Regions from separate parts of the Paenibacillus sp. Marseille-P2973 genome, predicted to be linked through region 2. Evidence: predicted binding sites of a transcription regulator. Region 2 holds the regulator's gene; the other holds the start of a gene.
The links. The regulator CtsR, encoded in region 2, represses protease genes until heat stress. The targets are predictions, from matches to a motif close to ATGGTCAATAAAGGTCAAACA.
Positions count from the first base shown of each region.

Region 1 (12,355 bases), on a different contig from region 2:
CAGCGATACCGCAAGCGTTCTGCGGCCAATCACGTCCGACAACAAGATCTGGTGAAGAATGGTATACCTTTTCTTGAGAATTTCCATGAGATCAGGAAGAAGCTGCTTTTGCATTTCCAAAATAGTTCGCATGCTTTCCACTCCTGCAAGCTTCGTCTTCTCTCTCCTTCTCCTTGGTCCTAAAATGTCCCGGGTAAACTTTTTAAGTCCCACTGATATTCTAACCAATTTTTAGCTCTGATGCAAGCCTGACGTCCGTATAATTTACATTCTCGCCAAAGCCTATGCATAGCCTGATTTCGAACCTTTGGGGGATGGGCCCAGACAATAAAAAGGCTCCTTAGTGTTGTAATAGACGTCTTACCATCTATCCGACCATAAGGAGCGTTGCTCTTAAACTACATATATCCGTAAGCTTTAAAAGGCCGCTTTAATTGATATCGCGCTTTTAGGGGCCATCGAGAAGGAGAGTTCCGCTTCTCCTCGCAGCCGGAGTGATACATTCTCTACACCCTCCCCATCATTAAACAAAACGACGGCAATTGAATCATCCGTATTTTTGAAGGCGACGGAGCGAATGTGGTCTCCGGAGCTGTCGGAGTGTATTCGCACCGCTTTAGGGCGGATGATCTTGCTGAAATGCGCCAGCGCGTAGTAATCCAGCGTATAGGTCAGCTCGCGGGTTTGCTGATTGACCGTCACGATGCCGCGGCAAGTACTGCGCCCGAATCCCGGCACCACCGGGCCGTTGTTTTCATCGAGGGCCATGTTCCATAACACGAACGATTTGCTATGATTCCGTAGGATCTCGATCCCCGTCCGGAACACATTGGAGAAGGCCGGCTCGAAGGCAGGAATCCATTCTCCGCCCGATCCTTCGGTGAAATGAACTTCCTTGGCCGGAAAAGCCCGGCTGACCTCGCTCTGTGCCGACGCCTGACCTCCGTACCAGTGCCAGGCCACGCCGTCCACCTCTTCCTCCGCTTGGTTCAGCACCGTCAGCGGGTACTCCGGTTTATCCCAGTTGTGATCATAACAGAGAATCTTGGTGGAAATTCCATTCCGCCGGAAGGCAGGCTTTAGAAAATCTTTGATGAACTCACTCTGTACTTCAGGCAGCATCAGCATGCCGGGGTAATGTCCCGGAACAAATAACGGTTCATTCTGCGGAGTTATGGCATAGATCTGAAGCCCGTTCTCTGCGTAGGCCTGAATATACCGTACAAAATACTCCGCATACGCTTCATAATATTCTCTCTTCAGCTCCCCGCCGATCATGGAGCCGCTTGTCTTCATCCAGCCCGGCGCACTCCATGGCGAAGCCATCAGCTTGAGTTCCGGATTCCACTTTACCGCCTGCCGCAGCAATGGAATGATGTCCTGCTCGTCATGGGCGATCGAAAACCGGTTTAACGCCGGATCCGTTTCTCCCTGGGGAAGATCATCGTAGCTGTACATTTCCCTAGCATAGTCCGAAGCTCCCATGGGGTTACGAACCACCGAAAGCCCGATCCCCTCATTTGGATCAAACAGTCTCTGCATTACTTCCGCTTGCTGCTCCTCATTCAAAATCTGGTTCATCAAAAAGGCGGCTGAATCGGTAAAAGAGGCTCCAAAGCCGTCCATTTCTTGAAAAGTCCGGGTTTCATCCAAAGCCACCCGGACGGCTTCCACACCGATGTCAGCCGGCGTCAATTCCTGAGGGGATTTCTTGATGAACAGCTCGCGTTCTCCCAAAGATTCATATATCGTAAGCTCCTGCATGCTGTGTCCCTCCGTTTAATGGGTTAATCCGTTTTTACTTCATGCCCAGTTTTTCTTTGTTTTGCTTCATCTTCTCGCTGCGAATTTCAACGATCTTACTCCAGTTGTTGTCTTCCAGGAACTTTTTGTAAATCGACAAATTGTTGTTGAATTCATCGTCGCTCTTGGAGCGGATCATGCTGACGAGCGACGTGCTCCACTGGGTGTTGATAGCGGTCAGGGCGCGCGCTTCCTGCGTTCCTTGATCCGGATTTGTATTTTCCAGGATGAAATGCGGCTTCATTTTGCCTTTGCCCCACTCCTGCATTTGCTTGATCGCCTCAGGGAAAGCGTCGGCGCTCAGCGCTTTATGACGGTCATGTCCGAAGAACATGAATTCGCCCATCCGGTAATCCTTTTTGAATTTATCGGCATTGTTCAATTGAAGGTCTTTCACTTCCGGCGTGAATTGCACGCTTCCGTCGGCGGCTTTCGTATACGTTTCACCTTCGATACCGTAGTTCATCAGCATTTGGCCTTCTTCGCTCAGCAGGTACGTGAACACCTGGATCGCTTTAGCAGGGTCTTTACACTTCTTCGTGATGAAGCTGACCATCCAACCGGAAATGCCGGACTGGTTCAAGGTCGGCTGATTGCCGACAGTGCTTTGTGGACCGTCGATCGCGATGTATTCTTTGCCCGGATTCGCGCTCATGAAAATTTGCAGATTGCCGCCTTGCTGCGGCGTGCCGTCAAGCAGCATCGTAGCGTATTTGCCGGACTTCACTTTCTCTTCAAAGGCCGGGCCGTCATCGGCAAAGCTGTCGTCGCTGATCGCTCCGTCGCGGTACGACTGATTCAGCGTTTTCAGCCAGGTCAGATAGTCTTCATCGAGGTTACGGTCGTAGAACCCGCCGTTCGCGTCTTCCAGGGGCACTCCGATGAAGTCCTGCAACACATCGCCCAAAGAACCGGTGCCGGTGCCGATCGAGTTAAAGCCGAATGGGAACAGTTCAGGGAATTTCGCCTTGATTTGCTGCATCGAATTTTTGAAGTCGTCCGGCGTAGCAAAGCTCGGCTGGCCCAAAGCTTCATAAACATCCTTCCGAATCACGAACGCTGTCTTCGCCGGAATGTTACCGCTGTCATAATCCTCTTGCGTATTGGAGTAGTTCGGATAGCCGTAAGTTTTGCCGTCTTTAAGCTGGAACCAGTTCAGCGTGTCTTGAGCCGCTACTTTATTGAAGTAAGGATCGTATTTCTCGGCCAGCTCCGTCAATGGAAGCGCCCAGGTTGCCGCCTTCTGTGCGGCCGGTGAATTGTTGTCGAACGTCGTGAGGATGTCCGGCATGTCGCCGCCCGCGAAGAAGGTGTTCAGCTTCGTGTCGTCGCCTTTGATGAATTTGATGTTGATATTCAAATCTTCCTTAATCTTTTTGGTGACCACATCATTGCCAAAGTCGGTGTTCCACCAGTCGGCATTCACATACCAGGTCAAGTCCGTAGTCTCTTCTTTCGTATCCAGCTGCCAGGCCGGCTTCTCCGGATCCGGCGTATATCGTCCTTCTAGGGAAACCTCTTTGCCGGAGCTTTTCGAGCCGCCGCCGGATCCCCCGCCGCAGCCCGTTACGACCAGCGCAGCTGCCAAAAGTGCCGTGCCCACCTTAAGCCCTGTTTTGCCAAAAGCCTTGTTCATCTTCAACATCCAAACCCCTCCTCTTTTGTATTAAAGCGCTTTCTAATCCGCCCGGAGCCTACCCCGTATCGGTCGTTTTCCCCGGTTTCACAACATATACCTTATCTCTACTCCTTCACCGCCCCCAGCATCATGCCCGAGATAAAGTACCTTTGCAAAATTGGATACATCACAACAATCGGCAAGGTTGTAATGACGATCGTTGCTAGTTGAACCCCTTTCGTCGTCGTTTCAATGACGACCGATCCCCCGATATTCTGCATCGACTGCGTCTGGGACTGAACGATAATCTCGTACAGCTTCATTTGCAGCGGATAGAGGGCCTGATCGGTAATGTACAGCTTGGTCGTCATGAAATCGTTCCATTGTCCGACCCCGTTAAACAAGGCGATCGTCGCCATGGCCGGCATCGACAGCGGAATAAATATTTTCAGGAAAATGCGCCAGTCTCCGGCCCCGTCGATCTTGGCCGACTCTTCCAGCGAATCCGGGACATTTCGGAAGAAATTCATCAGGATGACCACATCGTAGTAACTGAACAGCGCAGGGATGATATACACCCAGAAGCTGTTGAGCAGCCCCAGCGATTTAATCAGCAAGTAGGTCGGAATCATACCGCCCGAGAAAAACATGGTGATCACGCCCATCGCCACATAAAGCTTGCGGCCGCGGACATATTTTTTGCTCAGACCGTAACCGATCATGGCACAGAAGAATACGTGCGTAATGACGCCGAGAAATGTTTTTGAGATCGAAATAAAGAAGGATTGCCAGATGCTCGTATCCCGAAAAACAGCTTGGTAGTTCTCCAATGAGAACTCTTTCGGCCAGAATACGAAGCCCCCCTCAGCCAGCGATTTGCCGGAACTGAAGGATGAAACGATGACGTTCCAAAGCGGTACAACAATGATGATCGTAAAAATACTCAGTAAAATCAGATTTATCGCATCAAAGACCCGGCTATCGAGATCTTGTTTAGCCACCGTTCTGCTCACTCGGATGCCCCCTTACTAAAGCACGGATTGATTATCATTCAATTTGCTGGTGACCTTGTTTGCCGTGACTAACAGAATGACGGACACAATTGAGACACCCAGGCCGACCGCCGTCGCGTAGGAAAAGTCGCCTTGCGTCATCCCCATGCGGTAGACGTAGGAGTTAATGACTTCCGCGCGGGCCCGGTTCTGCGAGTTCATCAGCACCAGCGTTTGATCCAGGTTGGAGCCGAGCAAGCCGCTGATCGTCAGAATCAGGTTCAAGCTGATGATCATTTTCATGTTCGGAATGGTGATGTTCCAGATTTGCCGCAGCCGGCTGGCTCCGTCAATCTTGGCCGCCTCGTAGTAGGTCGGGTCGATCTTCGACATAATCGCCAGATACAGAATGGTTCCCCAGCCCGCTTCCTTCCAGATGTCGGACAACGTGGCGATCCACCAGTACTTGCCGGCATCCAGCATAATATTGTGAGGTTGAGAGATCACGCCGAGATCCAGGAGCAGCTGATTGAACATCCCTGTCGTTGAGAACCAGGTAATCAGCATCCCGCCGAGCACGATCCAAGACAGAAAGTGCGGCAGATAGGAAACCGTCTGAACGATCTTTTTGAATCGGGTGTGACCAACTTCAAAGATCATGATCGCCAGCACAATCGGAATCACGAAACCGATCAACAGCTTCAGGAAGCTGATCCCCAGCGTATTGACGACCGAGTCCCAGAAATATTTGTCGGACAGAATGATTTTGAAATTTTCCAGTCCCACCCACGGGGCCGTGTCCAACGTATCGATGACCGTGTAGTTTTTAAAAGCGATCGTCAGTCCATAAATCGGAATGTAACAAAAAATAATCATAAAAATGACGCCAGGCAAAATCATCGACTGCAGTTCCCATTGCCTTCCGTAGTCGACCATAAAGTCTCTAATCCTTTGCCCCATGGGCTTTCTCTGCTCCAAATGCGCGTCTGATTTGGCCATCCCTTGGTCCCCCTTTTGGCTTCCATGCAATAAAAACGTTTTTATTTTCACATATAAAAATCTGTCCCTGGCCCCGCCAAATTTTCGCGGATTCTTCAGAATACAGCCTTCTTACTCTTGGCCAAGGTCGTTTCTTTGGATTTTCACTTGGCTTGATCCTCTGACAACCAGTTCTCCCGCCAATTTCTGCTTCTTGCCCTGTTCCTTCTTCTGGATCATGCGTACCAAATGGTCGATAGCGAGTACACCCTGCCTGGCGATCTGGTTCCTTACCGTTGTTAATGGAGGCGTGAAGTATTGGGCGATATCGATATCGTCAAACCCGACCACGCTGATGTCTGCAGGAACGTCGAATCCATGGGATTTCAGCGCCCGGATACAACCGATGGCACTCAAGTCGTTCCCCGCCAGGAATGCATCCGGCAATTTGTCCGGGTGCATATGAAGAAATGATTTTACCGCGTTGTAGGTGCCTTCTTCCTCAAAATAACCTTGGAGCACATAATCTTCATCCACGAGTAACTGATGCTCCCGCAAAGCCTCCAAATAGCCGTCCCTCCGCTGCACGCTGTCGAACATCGTGTCCACGCCGGAGATATAAGCGATTTTCTTGTGTCCGAGACTGATCAAGTATTTGGTTGCTTCGTAACCGGCCACGAAGGAATCGAAAATCACGCTGCCCATCGTTTCATTCTCCAGAAACCGATCCAGAAACACGGCCTTGATCTTTTCTTTCATCATCATGCTGACGTCTTCATCATCGATGCGCAATTCCTCATAAATAATGACGCCGTCGACCCGCCGGCCCAAAATATTGCTCATTATGACCTGTTTGTCGCGGGTTACAAATACGTTCAGCCCATAGCCGAGCCGGTCGCATTCACGGGCCATCGATTCAACCAGCGTATAGAAGTAGGGACCCGATACGCTGGTTGTAAAGAAGCCTAGCATTTTCGTTTTGCCTGTTTTAAGCTGCTTGCCGTTCAAATTCGGAACATAATTCATTCGTTTCGCCACGTTTAGCACATGCGATTTGGTCTCGGGGTTCAAAACATCGACATTGTTTAACGCATTGGAAACTGTCGAGATCGATACACCCGCCTCTCTAGCCACATCCTTGATGGTAACCTTACCCATATCCAATCTTCCTTTTTATAAAAACGTTTTTATAATCCTAAATTAGCATAGAAGCGCTTTCATGACAATGCCTATTTTGCAAAAATAGTTCTCGTCTACCACTCTCGCCCGTTCTCCATATATTCCCCTGGAACTTTTTTAGAGAACTTGCTTGCTTTTTAAACTCGTATGTCATATAATCATTTTTGCTACGCTAAATGGATGTAACTAATCCATACAACTTGCGCCCGTGGTCCAATGGATATGACGTAGGCCTCCGGAGCCTGAGATCGAGGTTCGATTCCTCGCGGGCGCGCCATTATACTTATCAGCAGATTGCTGGATATCATATGTTTTACCCACTAACCCTTATGCACGGGTTTTTTTATTACACAGAGTTTGACTTTCTTTGACTTTCTGTTTTAAATTGTTTATTATGAGGTTAATATTCATCGATTCCGTCAATTCTGAAATTGATTGAACCGATTTCGTTCACATGGTTGATCCAACTAATAAGGAGGTTTTATCGGTGAGTTATATTCCTATGGTCGTTGAACAAAGTAACCGCGGTGAGCGCGCTTATGACATTTACTCCAGACTGCTGAAGGACCGCATCATTTTCCTGGGTTCTCAGGTGAATGACGTCGTCGCAAATGCGATTATTGCGCAAATGCTGTTTCTGGACGCGGAAGAACCGGGCAAAGACATCCATCTCTACATTAACAGCCCTGGCGGTTCCATTACAGCCGGGATGGCCATTTTCGATACGATGCAGTTCATTAAGTCCGACGTCTCCACCATTTGCGTGGGTCTCGCGGCTTCCATGGGCGCTTTCCTGCTGAATGCCGGCGCCGAAGGCAAACGCTACGCGCTGCCGAACAGCGAGATCATGATTCACCAGCCGCTCGGCGGAGCCGAAGGCCAAGCTACCGATATCGAAATCCGTGCCCGCCGCATTCTGAAGATGCGCGACAAGCTGAACAAGATCTTGGCTGAACGCACTGGCCAGCCTCTTGACCGGATTGAGAAGGATACGGACCGTGACTACTTCATGAGCGCGGCCGAAGCTAAAGAATACGGCCTGATCGATCGCGTTATCGAGAAAGTCACGCCACAAGGCGTATAAGAGGTTAAACTTCATACGTTAATAAAGCCAAGGACCGCTCCTGGGGTGTACCGCACTCCTAGGGCGGTCCTTTTTTTATTCGTGATAAACCGGTACTAGGATGGGTTGTTGCTCCCCAAGCGCACCGTCACTTTGCCGGGTTGCCTTGCTTTTTCGCCGATTCGGTGAAAAAATATGAGCAGAGAAGTTAGCCACCCACCAACTAAGGAGTGAACAAGATGAGCCATACCCACGATGAACAATGGACCGAGGTTCGCCGGACGCTTGCCCAAGTAGCCACCGGAACAAAAAAGGCCGACCTGGTCGTTAAAAACGGAACGCTCGTCAACGTATACACCGGACAGCTTCAAGCTCATACCGACGTGGCTATCGCCGCAGGGCGGATCGCTTATGTCGGCGATGCCAGCCATACGATCGGCGAAGATACGGTAGTGCTGGATGCGAAGGGACGCTTTATCGCACCGGGCCTGCTGGACGGGCATATGCATGTCGAGAGCACCATGCTCTCTGTCACCGAGTTCGCCAAAGCCGCATTGGCGAAAGGCACCACCGGCATTTTCATGGACCCTCATGAAATCGCCAATGTGTTTGGAGCCGACGGCGTACGCTGGATGCACGAAGAGGGGCGTGCTCTGCCGCTGAAGGTATACACAACCTTCCCTTCGTGCGTGCCCGCCACGGACAATCTTGAGGACGCCGGAGCGGAGCTGAACGTAGCCGATATCGAGGACGGAATGACCTGGGAAGGCGTCGAGGGACTCGGCGAAGTGATGAACTTCCCGGGCGTCGTGTACGGCGACCCCAAAATGACCGGCGAAATCGCCGCGACATGCCGGGCAGGCAAGGCGGTCACCGGGCATTTCCCGAGCGAGGACGAGCCGATGCTGCAAGCGTACATCGCCTCAGGCGTCACGTCCTGCCATGAGACGGTAACGCGCGAGCAAGGCCTGCTGAAGCTTCAGCTAGGCATGCATCTCATGATCCGCGAGGGCTCCGCCTGGCATGATGTGAAGGAAGTGATCAAGGTCGTGACGGAAGATCACGTGCAGCCGGGCAACATCATGCTGGTTACGGACGATGTTTACCCGCAGACCCTGATCGAGAAGGGTCATATGAACCACGTCGTCCGCCGGGCCATCGAGGAAGGCGTCGAGCCGGTCACCGCCATCCAGATGGGCTCGATCAACACGGCCCGCTATTTCCGGGTCGACGGTGACGTTGGCGGCATCGCGCCGGGCAAATGCGCCGATCTGCTGCTCATCGACAGCCTGAAGGACATGGAGCCGTCCACCGTCATCACGGACGGCAACGTGGTGTTTGACGGCGGCGCGCTGAAAATGGCCTTCCCGGCCTATGTATATCCGGAAGCCGCACGGCAGTCGGTGCACTTGGCGCGGCCGCTGGAGGCGCGCGACTTCGCGCTGGCGAGCAGCCGTAAGGACGCCGCAGCCGAAACGGAAGTGAACGTGATCCGCGCGATCGAGAACAGCGCACGGACTGCACGCGGCACTGCACGGCTCTCCGTGAAGGACGGCTTCATTCAGCCGAGCCTGGAGCAGGATGTCATTACGCTGGCCTGTATCGACCGCCATCACGGCACCGGGCAGATTTCCCTGGCCTTCGCGCAGGGCTTTGGTCTGCAGCGCGGTGCGGTCGCTTCGACCGTGGCGCACGACAGCCATAACCTCCTGGTCATGGGCACCAATCCGGAGGATATGGCCTTCGCGGCCAATGAATTGGCTAAGCTCGGCGGCGGCATGATTGCCGTTCTGGACGGAAAGATACTGGCCTCCGTGCCGATGGTTATCGCCGGCTTGATGTCCGATCAGCCGCTGGAGGTCGTCGTGAAGGAAGTCCAGGCGCTGGAGCAAGCGTGGAAGACACTGGGTTGCGAGTTGAACGCGCCATTCATGACGTTCTCGCTGATCGCCCTTCCGGTTATTCCCGAGCTTCGCATCACCAACCGTGGCTTGGCGGACGTCGACAAGTTCGAGCTGATCCCTGTGGAGATTGTCTAATTTCAGCTAAATCACAAAAAAGACGGTACAAGGATATTCCCTTGCACCGTCTTTTTTTTATTATTTCGATTTAATCCCCAGCTCAGGGAACGAAAAATAGAACTCAGGGAATCCGAACACGTACGGAAGATAATCGTACAGCTGGAAGAAGATAACGACGCCGTTATCTTTTAAATAGTAATCCGGGTTGTTCCCGATCGTCTTAAATCCGCCGAAATACCCCTCGGTTTGTTGAAGCTGCTTGGCAATGGAAGGATCGACGATGCTGCGGAAGTTCGGATTGGCACGCAAGATTTCATCAAGGGTCAGCAGCTTTCCGTCGCTCAGACGGAACGTCAGCCCTTCCCTGACGCTTATGCCGTGTGCCCCGCCTGTATAAGCATAGGTCTGCTCAAGAATGCTCAGCAGCCCGCCACGGTTGTATGTGACGGTGTAATTGCCGAGATACTCGTACGGGCTGCCGTTGGGTGAAGGCTGGTTCTTCTTCGCTTCTTTAAGCGAATTTTGCATAAACGTCTCGGCCCTGGATTGGAGCAGGGTGTTGATCTTCTCCTCGGCTTGCTTGCTTTTCAAATCGCTGACCTGAGGATATTGGATCTTGATGGAGGCCTCGGGAATCACCTTCTCCAAGTTACGGGTGCTGATTTTAATATCATTTAACCGGTGAGGAGTCAGGTTTAGCGCAGTTCCGGCCTCATTCCACTGCGTGGTATATCCCAAATTGTCCGAAAGTACTTTCACGGACACATAAGGGTTGCCGTCCACTACTTTCCACTCGTAGGGAAGGATCTGCGTGCTCCCGTCTACAATAGCTTTGGCTCCGGTTTCCCCCGGTTGAAGCTGAACGACCACATTCTGCCGTTTAAGAGTGTACGTATTCGATGATTTGTCGTACTTGACCGGAATCTTCAAGTCTTTACGGATCATCTCAAGAGGGACAAGCACGCCCTCCTTGCCCTGCAGACCTTGCTGTTTAAGCGGCTTCCCCTTCAGCGTAATATTGACCGGCTGTCCGACCTCAGGCTTTTGGACCTGCTTCGCCGAAAGCTGCCCAGAAGCATGCGCTTGAGCCTGAGCCTGGGCTCCCGGCCAAGGAGGGGTGCCGCTCCATCCCGAAACCAGCAAACCGATGGCGAGCATACCGCTCCCTATTTGAAAAGCGAACTTTTTCATTTCTCGACCTCATCTCTTCTCGGAGTTACACCCATTATTTCCGCGAGTGAGGAAAATCATGTAGACGTTCTGGAGTTTACTGACCGGTTGTGCCCGCTACAGCGTCCGTCCGGATTTCTCCTTCGATTGGAACCGTCAAAGCCGATGCCTTGCCCCCGTTCCCCGCCGAGCTGATTCTTCCGAGCTCGGTGGACTTCCCGTCAGGGGTTACGGTACCGTAAACCAGTAATTCCGCCATAAAGTTATCGGAGAAAAACACCGCATCGCCAAAAGACTTTGGAGGTTTCCCGCTTTCACTTTTTTCTCCAAGACTATCCTTCTGCCACTTTACGACCAGCAGACCTTCCTTGTTGACTTCCGCATACCAGGTCATCCCTTTATAATCCCGCTTCAAACGGAGCGCTTCTCCTTTAGGAAAAGTGTTGGTGGTTGTAAACCCTTCCCCCGTTATCGGAAGCGGCTTGAAGCTGTCCTCATAGACCAACTCCAACCGGGAGGCGACCTCCCGGGCGTCGGTCAAGTCTCCGCTCATGAGGGTAGCATAATCCGCCTGTCCGGAAGGCGTCCGGATCACCGCCCGATTCTGGTCCTTATTAAAGGATACGGCACCGCCGAGTTGCTCGGAAATGAACCTTAGCGGCACATATGTCCGTCCTTCCTTCACGGTAACCGGCACATCGATGGCCACCTTTTTACCGTTGATTTCTGCGGTCTTCTCTCCCGCTTTCAATATAATCGTTTTCTGATTGGACGGGCTGGACACAATTACTGTTTTCTTTTTTGATTCATAGGAAATGTTCCAAGCCGGATCCTTCAAAGCAACAAGTTGAATCAGGGTACGGTTGTTCACGTTCAATACTTCCACTTGCAGTCTTCCGTTTACAAATACACTCGCTTCCTCTTTAACGGCAGGTGCTGCGGAGGCCGAACCCTGGGCCGCAAGCAGTGAGCTTAAAATGCCCGCCATAACTGCTGTTCTCTTTAAGTTGATCATCGCTTAGGACCTCTCTTTACTCGAATTTAAATTATAGACGCAAAAATACGGGGCAAAGTTTCCGCTACCCTACATCCATCCCTACCCCCGATTAAATCTTCACAAACAAAAAAAGAGCGTGTTATCCACGCTCTTCTCAAAGGCATTATTCCCGGCCGCTCTTAAGCTCGGTCCAGAAACGGTCATATACTTGCAGCTTGTCGCCGACATCCTGTAACCACTCGGTCCAGGACAATTCGTCTTCCGACAAGTTGATCATCTTATCGTTGTTGTATTCTTCGCTATGAAACTCGTGAGCTTTCGTGTTCGGATCGCTGTAACCGATCGATTCATAGTTTGTGGCGCTATTCTCGGGATCGAGCATGAAGTTAATAAACTTCTCTGCCAGCTCCTGATGCTTTGCGCCTTTTGGAATCGCATAGTTATCGGACCAGATCGTGCCGCCTTCCTTAGGCACCACGTAGGCCACGTCCGGGTTATCCTTGACGATGACGGAAGCGTCGCCGGACCAAACCG
Region 1 covers NZ_JAGQEH010000017.1:42,321-54,675, reverse strand. The annotation lists gene KB559_RS22085 (sugar-binding transcriptional regulator) at 1-132, opposite strand, end outside; gene KB559_RS22080 (glycoside hydrolase family 30 protein) at 418-1,764, opposite strand; gene KB559_RS22075 (type 2 periplasmic-binding domain-containing protein) at 1,799-3,448, opposite strand; gene KB559_RS22070 (carbohydrate ABC transporter permease) at 3,547-4,434, opposite strand; gene KB559_RS22065 (ABC transporter permease) at 4,450-5,412, opposite strand; gene KB559_RS22060 (LacI family DNA-binding transcriptional regulator) at 5,524-6,549, opposite strand; tRNA gene KB559_RS22055 (tRNA-Arg) at 6,773-6,847, shown strand; gene clpP (ATP-dependent Clp endopeptidase proteolytic subunit ClpP) at 7,058-7,654, shown strand; gene ade (adenine deaminase) at 7,873-9,672, shown strand; gene KB559_RS22040 (PdaC/SigV domain-containing protein) at 9,733-10,845, opposite strand; gene KB559_RS22035 (copper amine oxidase N-terminal domain-containing protein) at 10,922-11,839, opposite strand; gene KB559_RS22030 (ABC transporter substrate-binding protein) at 11,985-12,355, opposite strand, start outside.
Region 1: the regulator CtsR is predicted to act here: its motif matches at 6,925-6,945, upstream of clpP (ATP-dependent Clp endopeptidase proteolytic subunit ClpP).

Region 2 (12,355 bases):
GGGAAGCAATTTTTTTGTCGGCCTCTTAAGAATTAAATTCGGAAGGAACCCGCAGTGAGCGGGATTTCAGGTTGATAAGTAGGGAAAGGGTGGCATATAATGAACTCAATTCATAATATTGAGGTGGATGGAAAATGAGCGCACCGAGCCTTCAATCTTTTCAAGATCAAGTTTCTGAACTGTTGCTCCGTCACCGCAGTCTGCTGGATGTCATGTCTAAAATGGGACAAACTAATGCCGCTGCAGTCCGCACCGTGACCAAGGCGGTTACCGAATGCGGATGTGTGGAGCTTCATGCCACCAAACAGGAATTTGAACCCGGCATGAGCCTGGAGCAGGCCAAGGAAAGAATTAATGAGCACGTCCGGGGAGAACTCTGCGAAAACTGCCGGGATGCAATCAGCAATGAACTTGGACGCAGCTTGTTCTATACTTCCGCGCTTTGCAACCTGCTCGGCATCGAGCTCGACGAAGTGCTGGAAAAAGAATCGCAAAAATGCTCTACCCTGGGCTTATTCAATATGTCCTAAGATTAGGAACTTAAGATCGCAAAAAAAGGCATCGCTTTCCGCACAATTGCAGAAGGCAATGCCTTTTTCTTTGGTTGTTATTAATATGAGTTCAAAAAGACAGGTTTTCAGGACCGAGAAGGTTGGATGAAGATAGGGACTGAGTAGCGGAGCGTACATTAGGTACGTGAGCAACGGAAGGCCCGGCTGAATTCAAGATTCGACGTCGAATCCGCTTCATGATCTGCTTCGTCGTGGAAAGATGACTTTTTGAACAACCTCTATTAACGTTTGGGACGGTAGGCCCGCTCGGAATCATCGTCGTCCCTGCGCTTACGGCGCAGCAGCTTATCGACGTTCTGTTTCAAACCATACCCCGCGTACAGTACCAGCGGGACGAAGATCAGTTTGGAAATCTGCTCCGGGAACATGACCGCAATCGCAACAGCCAATATAACGACAAACGGCGTAATGGCTACGGCTTTCCTCGGCAACCCGAGCTTCTTGAAATTCGGATATTTGACCGAGCTTACCATCAGGTAGGACAGCAATAGCATCGAAATAATGAAATAAGGCGCAGAGAAGTCCTTGTGAAACAGCGATAAAGTAGCCAGAACCCCACCTGCGGCGGGAATTGGCAAACCTATGAAGTAACCCGGGATTCCTTTCTGGACATTGAATCTGGCCAGTCTCAGCGCTCCGCACATCGGAAAAATGGCGGTAACGACCCAGACAAGACCGGTTTGCGGCAGATCATGGAATGAAATTAAATACATAATGAGTGCCGGAGCAATGCCGAAGGAGATGATATCCGATAACGAGTCAAGCTGCTTGCCGAATTCGCTTTGACAATTCAAAGCTCTGGCTACCCGTCCGTCAAGACCGTCCAGCAGCATGGCGACAATAACCATAATCGCTGCCAAGCTGAATCTGCCGTCAAGCGCGAGCATCATGGCCAGCATTCCGAGAAACAGGTTACCTAAGGTAAACAGGTTCGGAATTGATTTAGTAATCATCTTTTCACCTCAAATAGATATCCTTAACATCATCATCTGATTGTAGGAGAATTAAATTTGTCTGTCAATGAACACCTGTTCCTGAAGACGCTTCAAGCCTTCCTTAATCGCCCGGGCCCGCACTTCGCCGATGCCGTCGACCTCATCCAGCTCTTCGATGGTGGCCATCAGAACGCTTGGAAGCTCCCGGAAACGCTCCACCAGGTTGTGGATGATCACATTCGGAAGACGCGGGATTTTGTTCAAGACGCGGTAACCGCGTGGAGAAACCAGATCCTCCGAGACGGCCGCTGAAGTCGGATAACCGAGCAAACGAGTAATATGGTTGTCGTCCAGCAGCTCGTCGTCACTGGAACGCTTGAGCCCGAGAATAATTTCACGGATCGCCTCGTCACTGCCGTCCTTCGCGTAATCCTTATACAGCAGCCACGCCTCTTCCTCCATATTGCTGACCAGTTCTTCCATCTGCATGCTGATCAGCCGTCCCTCGGTACCAAGCTCATTAATAAACCGCTTGATCTCCATTTTGATGCGAATGACCATCTCCACGCGTTGAATTACATTGATGACTTCCGGTATTGTAACCAATTCTTCGAACTCTGAAGCAGTCAGGTTGGTGAGGGCCTGATTCAATACCGCTCTATATTTCTCCAGCGTTTGAATCGCCTGATTGGCTTTCGTAAGGATTACGCCGATTTCCTTCAGAGCATAGCGCAGGCCGCCTTGATACAGCGTAATGATGTTCCGCCGCTGGGAGATCGATACCACGAGCTTACCCGTCTGCTTCGCAACCCGCTCTGCCGTACGGTGACGGATCCCGGTCTCCGCGGAGGAGATGGAGGAATCCGGAATGAGCTGGGTATTGGCATATAAAATCCGTTTCAAATCCTCGCTTAAAATAATGGCACCGTCCATTTTGGCGAGTTCGTATAAATAGTTTGGCGAAAAGTCACAGTTGATGGAAAAGCCGCCTTCGACCACTTCCATCACTTCCGGACTGTAACCGACGACTATGAGGCCGCCGGTCTTGGCTCGAAGTACGTTTTCGAGCCCGTCACGAAAAGCGGTACCCGGTGCAACGAGCCTAAGCAAATCGTTCATTTTCTCCGCTTGGGTTGTTTCTTTCATCATTTAGTGCCCCCTAATCTAACGCAACAGCTAGCGCATCTGCAACGGTATTCACACCGATTAATTGTATTTCTTTCGGTCCTTTCCACCCTTTCATGCTCTTCTCGGGGAGAATGACCCGTTTAAATCCGAGTTTGGCAGCTTCCTTCACCCGCTGCTCCGCCCGGGACACCGCCCGGACCTCGCCCGTCAATCCGACTTCGCCGAAAAATACGTCATAAGGCTTAGTCGGCAGATCGCGGAAGCTGGAGGCGATGCTTACGGCGATCGCCAAATCTACGGCCGGTTCGTCAAGCTTGACGCCGCCGGCAAGGTTTACATAGGCGTCCTGGTTTTGCAGGAACATTCCCATCCGTTTCTCGAGCACCGCGATGATCAGGTTCATCCGGTGATGATCCACCCCTGTCGCCATTCTTCGGGGCGAAGGGAACTGCGTGGACGCGACCAGCGCCTGAAGCTCGACCAGCATCGGCCGGGTTCCCTCCATGGAGGCTACTACCGTAGAACCCGCAACGCCCAGCGGACGCTCGGACAGGAACAGTTCCGAAGGATTCGCTACTTCCGCAAGTCCGGCTTCATTCATTTCAAAAATGCCGATTTCGTTAGTCGAACCGAACCGGTTCTTTACCGCCCGGAGCAAACGATAGGAATGATGGCGTTCCCCTTCAAAATAAAGCACCGAATCCACCATATGCTCCAGCATACGCGGTCCTGCAATAGCTCCTTCTTTAGTGACGTGGCCCACCAGCACCGTGGCGATGCCCTGCCCCTTCGAGATCCGCATGAAGCGGGCCGTGCACTCGCGAACCTGAGACACGCTTCCCGGCGCGCTCGTCACTTCCGGCAAATACACCGTCTGAATCGAGTCGATGACCAGGAAATCCGGCTTCACCTGATTGATCGCTTCCTCAATGCCATCCATGCTGCTTTCGCACAACACGTACAGCTCGGGAGAGAGCGCACCGAGCCGTTCCGCCCGAAGCTTGGTCTGCCGGGTCGATTCCTCCCCGGAAATATACAGCACCCGAAGTCCGGCTTTGGCCATTTCGTGCGAGGTCTGCAGCAAGAGCGTGGATTTCCCGATCCCCGGGTCCCCCCCTACAAGGATCAGCGATCCGGGAACGATGCCTCCGCCAAGAACCCGGTTGAGCTCGGCAATTCCCGTTTGAATCCGCGGCTCCTGGCCGCTCTCTATATTTATGATCGGAAGCGGCTTTTCTTTCGTATGAAATAAGCCTGAAGTAAGTCCTTGGGTTTTGACCACTTTTTCCGTTTCTTCCACCATGGTATTCCAAGAACCGCAGCCCGGGCATTTTCCATACCATTTAGGCGATTCATATCCGCATTCGGTACAATAAAACTTTGTCTTTACTTTAACCATTTATCTCTCCTTCTCCACACTGCAAAATTTGACAAACCTTGCAGGTCGCACCACAAAAGGTACCATTAAAAGTTTACCATTCTTTCAGATTTAACGTAAAGTTTTTTCCCGTCAAAACGGGCTTTTCTCTGCGTATGTACCGACGTTTAGCCAACTCTTGCGTTATGTAGGTCATTCTATGTAAAAAGCTCCCAAAGCATCGCTTTGGGAGCCTCTTACTACATATATCGGATATCATCCGTTTCTTTTTCAGTCACTTCACATCAAGTTAAGCATTTTTTGAAAAAAGACCCGATTTCTCTACGGTCAACGCGCCGTTCTCCTCGTCGATCGTGAGCGAATCTCCCTTCTTCACATTGCCGGTAAGCAATTCCTCGGACAGACGGTCCTCGATATGCTTCTGGATCGCCCGGCGCAGCGGACGCGCTCCGTATGCCGGATCGAAGCCCTCTTTGGCAAGGAAGGCCTTGGCCTTATCGGTAAGGACGAAGTCCACTTCATGCTCGCGCAGCCGCTTGCGAAGCTCCTCGGACATGAGCGACACGATTTGACCGATATGGCTTTCTTCCAAGGAGTGGAACACGATGATTTCATCAATCCGGTTCAGGAATTCAGGACGGAAGCTCTTCTTGAGCTCTTCCATCACTTTGCCCTTCATATTGTCATAATCCGCACCTGCATCCTCGACGGCAGTGAAACCAAGGCGCGTATTCCGCTTGATCGCTTCAGCCCCTACGTTGGACGTCAGGATGATCAGCGTGTTACGGAAATCGACCACCCGGCCTTTGGAGTCAGTCAACCGGCCGTCTTCCAGCACTTGCAGCAGAATGTTGAACACTTCCGGATGGGCCTTTTCGATTTCATCCAGCAGGACTACGGAATAAGGCTTGCGGCGTACCTTTTCGGTCAATTGTCCGCCTTCCTCATATCCTACATATCCCGGAGGCGCGCCTACCAGACGGGCCGTGGAGTGCTTCTCCATGTACTCCGACATGTCGATGCGGATGACGGCATTCTCGTCGCCGAACATCGATTCGGCAAGCGCTCTTGCCAGCTCGGTTTTACCTACCCCGGTCGGACCGAGGAAGATGAACGAACCCATCGGACGCTTCGGATCCTTGAGGCCGGCCCGTGCCCGGCGGATCGCCCGGCTGACGGCTTTTACCGCTTCGTCTTGGCCGATTACCCGCTCATGCAGGAGTTGTTCCATATTCAGCAAACGCTCGGTTTCTTCTTCTTTCAGCTTGATAACCGGGATTCCGGTCCAGCTGGCTACCACTTGAGCAATATCCTCCGGAGTTACCTCGGAGTCGGTACGGCCCTGTTTTTCTTTCCATTGATTCTTCGTTACATCCAGCTCTTCGCGAATTTTTTGCTCGGTATCGCGAAGCGCAGCGGCTTTTTCGAATTCCTGGCTCTGCACGGCAGCGTCTTTCTCCTTGCGGATGTCGTCCAGACGGTTCTCGAGCTGCTTCAAGTTTGGCGGTACTGTATAGGAGTTCAGCCTTACTTTGGAGCCCGCTTCGTCAATCAGGTCGATCGCTTTGTCCGGCAGGAAGCGGTCCTGGATATAACGATCGGACAGCTTGACGGCCTGCTCGATCGCCTCGTCGGTAATCTTCACGCGATGATGCGCTTCATACCGGTCGCGAAGCCCGTGCAGGATCTGAATCGCTTCCTCCACCGACGGCTGATCTACCGTAATCGGCTGGAACCGGCGTTCCAGTGCGGCGTCTTTTTCAATATATTTGCGGTACTCATCCAGCGTCGTAGCCCCGATGCACTGCAATTCGCCCCGGGCGAGCGCCGGCTTCAGAATATTGGAAGCGTCGATGGCGCCTTCGGCCCCGCCCGCTCCAATCAAGGTATGCAATTCGTCGATGAACAGGATGATATTTCCGGCTTGGCGGATTTCATCCATGATCTTTTTCAGACGGTCTTCAAATTCACCCCGGTATTTGGTTCCGGCGACAACGGACCCCATGTCGAGGGTCATGACTCTTTTATCGCGGAGGGTTTCCGGAATTTCGTTGTTGATGATCTTCTGCGCCAGGCCTTCGGCAATCGCCGTCTTACCCACGCCGGGTTCGCCGATGAGCACCGGATTGTTCTTGGTCCGGCGGCTAAGTACTTGGATAACCCGCTCGATTTCTTTACTGCGTCCGATAACCGGGTCGAGATTCCCTTCCTTGGCGGAAGCCGTCAAATCACGGGCCAAGCTGTCCAGCGTCGGTGTATTGACATTGGCAGGCGCTCCATGATGGCTTGATACGGCTTCGCTGCTGCCAAGCAGCTGCAGCACTTGCTGGCGGGCTTTGTTCAAGCTGATGCCGAGATTGTTCAGCACGCGTGCCGCAACCCCTTCACCTTCCCGAATCAAGCCAAGCAAAATGTGCTCGGTACCGACATAGGTATGACCCAATTTGCGCGCTTCGTCCATGGACAGCTCAATAACCTTTTTGGCTCTTGGCGTATAGGCGATATTAGACGGCTGTTCTTGTCCGCGGCCGATCAGCGTTTCCACTTCATCTTGAATTTTCTCGAGTCCGAGTCCAAGGCCGATCAGCGCTTTAGCGGCAATCCCTTCTCCTTCGCGGATCAATCCGAGCAAAATATGCTCAGTACCAATATTATTGTGACCTAGTCTGACTGCTTCTTCCTGGGCCAAGGCCAACACCTTCTGGGCACGTTCCGTAAATCTTCCAAACATCATATTGTTTGCACCTCCATATAGAATCTATCGTTTCAGTTATTTACCCACTTTTTCCCGAATCAGCTTGGCGCGGTACATATCCCGCTCGCCAGGCGATAAGTTTTCGCCGAACAGTTTCTGAAGAAAACCAGGCTGCGTCATGACATTCAGCTCATTCAGCACCCCTGCGGGAACGTCATCGATCAAACCGATATCTACGCCAAGCCGGACGTCGGAAAGCCTCTGAGCCGCTTCCTTCGAATCCATAATCGCAGCGTGGGATAAAATCCCGTAAGAACGCATTACACGGTCAATCATCCGCAAGCGCGATTCGGACAGCAGCCTTTCGCGGGCATTTTTCTCATGCTCGATAATCTGCAGGACGACACCATACAAATTCTCAATAATTTCCGTTTCGCTTTGTCCTAGTGTAATCTGATTTGAGATTTGAAACAAGTTCCCCATCGCTTCGCTGCCTTCGCCGTATATGCCACGCACCGTAAGTCCTACCTGGGATACAGCGGATAATATCCGGTTGATCTGCTGCGTAAGCACCAATGCCGGCAGATGCATCATGACTGAGGCACGTAATCCCGTACCAACGTTGGTTGGACAGCTGGTCAGAAAGCCCCGGTTCCCATCAAAGGCATAATCTACATGATCCTCGAAAATGTCGTCAATCTCGGTCGCCTTATCCCAAGCTTCTTGCACTTGAAAACCGGGATATAAACATTGAATTCTCAAATGGTCTTCTTCGTTCACCATAATGCTCAAACTTTCGTCTTCACTGATAAAGACGGCGCCTTTTCGGGATTCTCCGGCCAGATTCGGACTGATCAGATGCTTCTCGACCAGAATCTTCTTGTCCAGCTCCTCCAAATCGGCGAGTAGAACCGGGTGGAGCATGCCGTATTGCTGCAGCCGCTCATCCGTCAGCACTTCCCGCAACAAACCCAGCACTTCTTCCGACTGTTGATTCGTCGCCAGCATCGGAAACGGATGATGTATCAAGTTACGCGCGATCCGCACCCGGGTGCTGATGACGATATCCGATTCCTTTCCGCCCTGGCTCATCCATTCGCTTAACGGCTGTTCTGTAAAACGAAGATTAGGCATGATACTCTCCTCCTACTCTGCGGGAATATTCTTTTCAAGTTCGCGGATCTGATCCCGGAGCGCAGCCGCTTCCTCAAATTCTTCCTGAACAATCCGGTACTGCAATTCTCGCCGGAGGTCGTCCAGCTTGCGCTGTACCTGGATATGACTGCCCGCCCGTTTCGGCACTTTGCCCACATGGACCGTGTTGCCGTGCACTCTTTTGAAGAGCGGATCGAGTCGGTCATTAAAATATTTATAACAGGAGCTGCAGCCAAAACGTCCGATCTTGCTGAACTGGGAATAGGTTAGACCGCACTCCTCACAGCGGATGTTCTCGTTTTGTTTAGCTGCACTGGGATGTCCCTGAATACCAGGATGAAAATCCATCAGTCCCGACAGCAGATTATGAATGGAGAATCCGCCTGTCGTTCCGGGAATCATCTCCCCTTTTTCTCTGGCACAAGCTTCACAAATATGAAATTCCGTCTTTTCCCCATTTACGATCTTCGTAAAATGAAGCGTAGCGGGGCGTTTGCCGCATTCTTGGCATTGCATTGGGATGTCCCTCCTCTTATGGATAGACTCAACACATACTTATAGATGTTGTTCAACAAATCGTCTTTCCACGACGAAACAAATCATGAAGCGGATTCGACGTCGAATCTTGAATTCAGCCGAGCCTTCCCTTGCTCACGTACCTCATGAGCAAATGCTTACGAAGTCGTTTTCTACGAAAACGTTTAGCTCCGCTACTCAGTCCCTAGCTTCATCCAACCTAAAGCGTTTTGTAAAAACGCACTTCGGAAGCATACGCTTCGGTCCTGAAAACCCGACTTTTTGAACTTGCATTTTAAGAGGCTGTGCCGGTCATTAACCGAGTAATGATATCAGCATCGCCTTCATAAGCCGCGCCCGGATCTGATCGCGGTACGGCAGCTTCACCATCAGTATTTCCCTGGATACCGCCGCCCTCATTAGGGCAGCCTCCCGGCTGCTAAGAAACCTGGCCTCTTCCAATTGATAAATCAGCCCCTCCGCCGCAGACTGGCCGATCTCGTCGCCAATCGTCTGATGAAGGTGCGTATGCAAAGTGGTCGGGCCCGGCAATTCGATCCGCCTAATTCGGACATAACCGCCGCCCCCGCGTTTGCTCTCCACCAGATAACCCTTCTCCAGGGTGAATCTTGTGCTAATCACATAGTTAATCTGGGAAGGAACGCAGGAAAACTGATCGGCCAGATCATTACGCTGAATTTCTATCGCCCCTTCGGGACTTTCGTGCAAAATGCTTTTGAGATATTTCTCAATAATATCGGAGATATTGCGCATCACACATCCTCCATTGCTCATTACTCCAACATACCGCGCCACCGATGTAACTGATCTGCTATATATAAACAAAGCATCGCATGTATGAATAGTATTAACCGTATGCGCCGGTTTGAATATGGGATGGTCATGATATGTTGACTTTGACTTTCTTTGACTTTAACTTTATTATAGCACAAATTTCCGATTTGCCAAGAGGGACCGAAACACGTGAAAAACACCCCCGATTCATCATGAATCGAGGGCGTGTGTACTTTGCATTTAGAGCACTTTATTTGGATGGCGCGGAAATCAGCACTTCCTTACCTGTTGCGAGATCCTTTTTGTAGGTTCCTGCCCATTTCCCGTACTTGTTATTGTCCTGTCTGTCAAAGACAATTGCCTTACTATCTACCGAAACTAACATATAGCTGTAGCGGGCCGTATTTTGCTTGAGCACCTTTTTCTGCTTACCGTCGAGCGAGTTCCTTACGATTTTATCCGGAGTTTCATAAATGACCGAATTATCAAAAAAGTAACGATCCCCGCCCCAGCCTTCCGCCTCAAACAATTTCTTGTCACTGCCGTCGCCTAGCGCGGAATACACTTTTCCGTCATTTGCATCACCATAATAAACTCTGTCTTTATACGTATCAAAGCTGTATATCCGGGCCAAGTCCTTTTCCCAGGTCCCGTCCTTCTTGAGGGAATGCAGCATGTAGCCTTTGTTCACAGCCTCCCTGTTCTCTTTTGAATCCGGGTAAGTGGTGTATAGCAAATAGTCGCCGGCCAATTCAAGCTTGTCGGGGAAAAATTGTGCGCTCCGTCCATACGTATAGCTCAAAACCTGCAGACTGCTTCCGTCATATTTGTAACGAACCGGCATTCCCCACTCTTCGTAGGCATCCCGTTTCGAACGTTCCCAAGCATATATATATTCCCCGTCAAAAGCCCTCATCCCCAGATCAAGCGACGCGCCTTGCTGAGTTTTACGACGGAAGATAGAAGCCGAATCCGTGTCCAATCCGTATTTTGTCGGATAAGGGATCATCTCGCCGAAAGTGTCGCCGAGCTTTAATTTCTTCAAGTAATTGTCCTGAATGAAATACACTACATCCTGATCCAGCTTCACAAAATCAAACCGGCCTGTAAGCACAATTTCCGTCGTGTTTGTTCCATCCTGCTGTCGAACAAGATACTGATGCGTATACTCCATATTTCCGAGCTTCCATCTGAAATTGGCCTTCACATTTTTGTAGTACAAGATTTTGTAGGTCCAGCCATCTTGCTTCAACTGTGTCTTAGTGGCGACAAGAGTCCCCTCAAACACCGTTCCCTTATTTGAAGTCCCGGTGTTTCCTCCATCTGAGGTCTTGGCGGCTTGCAGCATTTCCATAGGCTTAATGCCATTCTCGCTGCCTTTTCCGATAAAAATAATATTGCCATTAGCCATTGTAATCGATATCGGGTTTTCATGTTTGTACTTCATTACCGGACCCCTGGTCCACTTGTTGGTTTTCGGATCGTAAACTTCAGTCGAGTTCAGCTGGCCTGTATTGTTGCCGCCTCTTCCTCCTGCGACGATCACCTTTCCGTCAGGCAGCAGCGCCGCTGCCGCATTGGAGCGGGCTGTCGACATATTGCCTACATCACTCCATAAATTCGTAGCCGGATCATATACTACAGCTTCTGATACCGGTTCGTTGCCCCTGCCGCCATGCAACACTCCGCCTGCCATGAAAAACCGGCCGTCAGCCATTGCCGTTTGGGCCTGGAAGCTAGTAAAGTAAGGCATCGTTGCAATGGAGTAAAACTTATCCATATCGGCCTTATACAGTTGGCCTGCCGATATGTTCTCATCCAAGCCTGCGCCATAACTGAGCGCATCGCCTTGCGGAGTAATATATAGCTCCCTGCCCATATCAGATAATTGTATCGGCTCGGTCCAGGTGTCCGTGTCCGGATTATATTCGTACACATAAGGATGTTTCTTCGTATATAGCTGGTAGGAACCCATTACAAGCAAATGACCATTTTTAAGCGTCACGGCATTCATGACCACACCTTCTCTTTGAGGGCCCGGCATTGAGGCTATTTTGCTGAATTTATTGGTTTGCACATTATACAATTCCGCTTGCGTACTCTGATCATCCGAGCTATCTACACCGCCTAATATAACGATGTTCCCGTTCTGCAGACGGGCAAACGATTTGGGAAGCTTAAGTGAGGATCCTTGAACCTGCTGCCAGCTATCAGAACCTGTGTTGTACTTGAAAAGCTTCGCGCTCTCATTTTCATAGGCCAGGAACAAGACCTCCTGACTATTCAGTACAACCGCATCGATTATACCGGCTTTGGGAGCAGGAAAACTCTTTAATGCTTTAAAGGTTCCGATGCTCGAAGCCACCGCGGACGGCGTCGTTGCAGTTGCCGCCGCGAACATCTTAGGAATCTCTCCCGCTGCGCTTGCTTTATTAGTATGTACGAAATTCATAGGTGCCAGTGTTCCGATCAAAGCGGCGGCCACACCGGCTGCGATTGTCCTTTTCGTAAATTTATTATGTTTCATCTTGGCTGTTTTCCCCCTCATGTTGCACTCGCTGTGCTGTTTAAAGGACTTATAGTCTAGGCCTTCATAACTATTATCGGCAAAGGGATACTCACAATTTTAGATATCAGTTCTAATTTTCTTAGGACAAGTCCGATGGTCTCCCCCCTTCCCCCAACTCCACTAAACGGATCAAGTGGCTTAATCGCCAACTCCCTTTGACATTAAATGGGTTTCTGATTTATTTCTTATTGAATTAATTAATTCATCTATATCTGCCGCTTTTCGTGGTAAAATTAGTTTATGTAATTGTGCAATCGTTTTCACTCACTCTTCACGTATATTTTTATTGAATGGAGGCATCGCGCTAACGGTATGTATAATTCTTATATTTTCGATTTATACGGTACATTAATCGATATTCACACGGATGAAGAAGACCCTATGGTTTGGGAAAGACTTAGCTACCATTTTCTTTACAGCGGTTATTCACTAGACCCAAATGTATTGAAAGACCAATATCGCAAAGAGGTCACAAGACAAATTTCCACCCCACTTATTGAATGCGAATTTCCTGAGCTGGATATTCAATTGATTTTCAAAAATATCGTTGCAGAACTAGGATACAATCCGGAAGAAAACTGGCTCGATGAAACGGTGCTTTGGTTTAGATTA
Region 2 covers NZ_JAGQEH010000020.1:928-13,282, reverse strand. The annotation lists gene KB559_RS22955 (nucleoside triphosphate pyrophosphohydrolase family protein) at 135-530, shown strand; gene pssA (CDP-diacylglycerol--serine O-phosphatidyltransferase) at 794-1,525, opposite strand; gene disA (DNA integrity scanning diadenylate cyclase DisA) at 1,577-2,653, opposite strand; gene radA (DNA repair protein RadA) at 2,667-4,034, opposite strand; gene clpC (ATP-dependent protease ATP-binding subunit ClpC) at 4,303-6,747, opposite strand; gene mcsB (protein-arginine kinase McsB) at 6,784-7,842, opposite strand; gene mcsA (protein-arginine kinase activator protein McsA) at 7,855-8,379, opposite strand; gene KB559_RS22920 (CtsR family transcriptional regulator) at 8,695-9,153, opposite strand; gene KB559_RS22915 (Kelch repeat-containing protein) at 9,425-11,701, opposite strand; gene KB559_RS22910 (HAD family hydrolase) at 12,056-12,355, shown strand, end outside.